Regions from separate parts of the Streptomyces sp. NBC_01506 genome, predicted to be linked through region 1. Evidence: riboswitches for the same ligand, from Rfam matches in the RefSeq annotation. Region 1 holds a riboswitch; the other holds the start of a gene.
The links. A riboswitch is a leader RNA that binds a small molecule or an ion and turns the genes downstream of it on or off. The one in region 1 is predicted to bind thiamine pyrophosphate.
Positions count from the first base shown of each region.

Region 2: another riboswitch for thiamine pyrophosphate. It lies ahead of OG329_RS10110 (thiamine ABC transporter substrate binding subunit); the one in region 1 lies ahead of thiO (glycine oxidase ThiO).

Region 1 is NZ_CP109422.1:7,202,570-7,204,764, reverse strand. Features, by position in the region: gene OG329_RS32350 (NAD(P)/FAD-dependent oxidoreductase) at 1-626, opposite strand, end outside; TPP riboswitch at 802-916, shown strand; gene thiO (glycine oxidase ThiO) at 913-2,118, shown strand.
Region 2 is NZ_CP109422.1:2,414,108-2,416,302, reverse strand. Features, by position in the region: gene rlmN (23S rRNA (adenine(2503)-C(2))-methyltransferase RlmN) at 1-1,080, shown strand, start outside; TPP riboswitch at 1,134-1,258, shown strand; gene OG329_RS10110 (thiamine ABC transporter substrate binding subunit) at 1,338-2,195, shown strand, end outside.

The sequences.
Region 1 (2,195 bases):
GCCAGTTCGCGGCCGTCGGTGAGGACCACCCGGCCGGGCTCGACGGTCGCCACGCGCGCGTGGGTGAGGAGTTCGGCGCCGCTCTCGGCGTACCAGTGCGCCATCGGAGTGGCGACCTCGGCGGGCAGGGCGCCGGCGAGCGGACGGTCCGCGGCCTCCAGGACGGTCACCGCGCAGTCGGCCTCCCGGGCCGCGGTGGTGAACTCGGCGCCGATCCAGCCCGCTCCCACCACGACGACGCGGTGCTTGGCGTCCAGGACGGGGCGCAGCCGCGCGGCGTCGTCCAGGGTGCGCAGCAGATGGACGCCGGGCACGCCTTCCGCGCCCGGCAGCGTGATCGGTTCGGCGCCGGTGGCCAGGACCAGCACGTCGTACGGAACCGGCCCCGCCGCCGTGTCCAACTCCTGGTCCCCGGGGCGCACGCCGGTCACTTCGAGGCCCAGCCGCAGTTCCACGGACAGCGCGTCGAAGTCCACGTCGAAGGCCGAACTCTCCGCCGTCCCGAGAAGGACGGCCTTCGAGAGCGGGGGCCGGTCGTAGGGCTGGTGCCGCTCGGCGCCGATGAGGGTGACGGGGCCGTCGTGCCCCAGTTCGCGCAGTGCCACGGCGGTCTGCACACCCGCCATACCCGCGCCGACGATGACCGTGCGCCGCTCGTCCGCCTGCTTCCGCTGCTCGCTCACCCGATCACCTTAAGGAACCGGCCGGGGCCACGAGTGACCACGACTCCCTTACAGGGGGCGGGGACAGGGGGTTACCCTGGCAGCCGCAAGCACTTGTCGCCGGTAGCGGACAAGAGACTTCACACCTCGCGGGAGCCCGGACGCACCGGGCTGAGAGGGAGGCTGACGCGGCCTCCGACCGTACGAACCTGATCCGGGTCATGCCGGCGAAGGGAGGAGCTGGACGCCCATGCGGTCATCTCATACAGACGTTCTCGTCGTCGGGGGCGGAATCATCGGCCTCGTCACCGCCTGGCGCGCCGCGCAGCGCGGGCTCGGCGTCGGCGTCGTCGATCCCGAGCCGGGCGGCGGCGCCGCCCAGGTCGCCGCCGGAATGCTCGCCGCCGTCAGCGAACTCGACCACGGCGAAGAGACCTTGCTGGGGCTGAACATCGCCTCCGCGCGGCTGTACCCCGACTTCGTCGCCGAACTGGAGTCGGCCACCGGGCAGGACACCGGCTACCGCGTCTGCGGCACGCTCGCCGTCGCTCTCGACACCGACGACCGGGCGCAACTGCGTGAACTGCACGCCCTCCAAAGGAGGTCGGGTCTTGAGTCGCAATGGCTCACCGGCCGCGAGTGCCGGCGGCTGGAGCCGATGCTCGCTCCGCGCGTACGCGGCGGGCTGCGGGTCGACGGTGACCACCAGATCGATCCGCGCAGGCTCGCCGCCGCCCTTGTGACGGCCTGCGAGCGGTCGGGGGTGGTCTTCCACCGGGCCTGGGCCGAACGCCTGCGAGTGGTCCGGGGCCGGGCCGCCGGGCTCACGGTCGGCGGCGGCGCCGAACTCGGCGCCGGCCAGGTCGTCATCGCCGGGGGCAGCCGCAGCGCACAGCTCGCGGGCGTGCCGGACGACGTGCTGCCGCCGGTACGCCCCGTCAAGGGCCAGGTCCTGCGGCTGACGGTGCCGCGCCAGTACGCCCCGTTCCTCTCCCGGACGCTGCGGGCCGAGGTCCGCGGCAGCCATATCTATCTCGTGCCGCGCGAGAACGGCGAGCTGGTCCTGGGCGCGACGAGCGAAGAACTCGGCTGGGACACGACGGTGACGGCGGGAGGGGTGTACGAGCTGCTGCGCGACGCCCATGAACTGCTCCCCGGCATCACCGAACTGCCGCTCACCGAGACCCGCGCCGGGCTGCGCCCGACCTCGCCGGACAACGCCCCGCTGCTCGGGCCGACCGCCCTGCCGGGCCTGCATCTGGCCACCGGGCACCATCGCAACGGGGTGCTCCTGACACCCGTCACGGGCCAGGTGATGGCCACCGTACTCACGACGGGTGAACTCCCCGACGACGCACGGCCCTTCACGCCGGGACGCTTCTCGCCCGGTCTCCCGCCCGGCCGCTCGCCGGCCTTCTCCCCCGCCGTCCGCGCAGGTCAGGAGCAGCACGCATGACCGACACCGTGAATTCCCCGGTTCCCGAAGCCGATTCCGAGTCCGTTCCGCGATCCGTTCCCGCGTCCGCTTCCGCT
Region 2 (2,195 bases), 4.8 Mb from region 1:
GTCGCGCCCCGCGGCGCCAAGAAGCCGCCGAGGCACCTCGCCGACCTCACGCCGCAGGAGCGGCGCGAGGCCGTGGTGGCGCTCGGCGAGAAGCAGTTCCGTGCCAAGCAGCTTTCGCAGCACTACTTCGCGCGGTTCGCGCACGACCCCGCCGAGTGGACGGACATCCCCGCCGCCGCGCGCGAGAAGCTCGCCACGGAGCTGCTGCCCGACCTGATGTCCGTGGTCCGGCACATCTCGTGCGACGACGACACCACCCGTAAGACGCTGTGGCGGCTGCACGACGGCACGCTTGTCGAGTCCGTCCTGATGCGCTATCCGGACCGCGTCACCATGTGTATCTCCTCACAGGCAGGCTGCGGGATGAACTGCCCGTTCTGCGCCACGGGGCAGGCGGGTCTCGACCGGAACCTGTCCACGGCTGAGATCGTGCACCAGATCGTGGACGGCATGCGCGCGCTGCGCGACGGTGAGGTCCCCGGCGGCCCCGCCCGGCTGTCCAACATCGTCTTCATGGGCATGGGTGAACCGCTCGCCAACTACCGGCGCGTCGTGGGGTCGATCCGCAGGCTGACCGACCCCGAGCCGGACGGCCTCGGACTCTCGCAGCGCGGCATCACCGTCTCGACGGTGGGCCTGGTGCCCGCGATGCTGCGATTCGCCGACGAGGGCTTCAAGTGCCGCCTCGCCGTCTCGCTTCACGCGCCGGACGACGAGCTGCGCGACACCCTCGTGCCGGTCAACACCCGTTGGAAGGTGCGGGAGGTGCTGGACGCCGCCTGGGAGTACGCGGAGAAGTCGGGCCGCCGGATCTCCATCGAGTACGCCATGATCCGCGACATCAACGACCAGGCGTGGCGGGGCGATCTGCTGGGCCGGCTGCTCAAGGGGAAGCGGGTGCACGTCAATCTGATCCCGCTCAACCCCACCCCCGGGTCCAAGTGGACGGCATCCCGCCCCGAGGACGAGAAGGCGTTCGTCGAGGCGATCGCCTCCCACGGAGTGCCGGTGACGGTGCGTGACACCCGAGGTCAGGAGATCGACGGGGCGTGCGGTCAGTTGGCGGCGACGGAGCGCTGAGCGCGGCGAGGGGCCCCGACGGGGCCCATGTACGCTGGGTTCGAACGAATTACATATTCCGACAGGGGAGCGCCACAGCGCTGAGAGTGCGGCAGAGGATCGACAAGAGCCTCACGGTCGCAGACCCTCTGAACCTTGCCCAGGTCATTCTGGGTAGGAAGTTCGGTCATCACTCAAGCTGTTGCGCCCTGCCCTGCTCCGGTCCGCCGGTGCGGGGCGGGGCCGCGTCTTCTCCTGGACATCCCAGGAGGAATTCAGTGCGTACCACGAAGAAAATGGCGGCCAGTGGCCTCGCTATCGCGCTCGGCGTCTGCGCGCTGGCCGCGTGCGGCGGCGGGTCCGGCGACTCCACGTCGTCGGACGGCGCGAAGTCCAAGAGCGTGACGCTCGTCGCCCATGACTCGTTCGCCGCCTCGGACTCCGTATTGAAGGCGTTCACCGAACAGACCGGCTACACCGTCAAGGTGCTGAAGAGCGGCGAGGCGGGCGAGGCGCTCAACAAGGAGATCCTCACCAAGGGTTCGCCTCAGGGGGACGTCTTCTTCGGCGTCGACAACACCCTGCTCTCCCGCGCCCTCGACAACGGCCTGTTCACGCCGTACGAGGCGAAGGGCCTCGACCAGGTCCGCGCCGACGTTCGGCTCGACGACGCCAAGCACCGTGTCACCCCCGTCGACACCGGCGACGTCTGCGTCAACTACGACAAGAAGTACTTCGCCGACAAGAAGCTGGCGCCGCCGGAGACCTTCGCCGACCTGACGAAGCCCGCCTACAAGGACCTGCTCGTTGTCGAGAACGCCGAGCAGTCCTCACCGGGTCTCGGTTTCCTCCTCGGCACCGTCGCGGCGTACGGGGACGACGGCTGGCAGGGCTACTGGAAGCAGCTCAAGGCCAACGGCGTCCAGGTCGTGGACAGTTGGGAGCAGGCTTACAACGAGGACTTCTCCGGCTCGGCGGGCGGCAAGAAGGCCAAGGCGGAGCGCCCGCTCGTCGTCTCGTACGCGTCGAGCCCGCCGGTGGAGGTCCTGTACGCCGACCCGCAGCCCAAACAGGCGCCGACCGGCGTCGCCGCGGGCACCTGCTTCCGGCAGATCGAGTTCGCCGGCCTGCTCCAG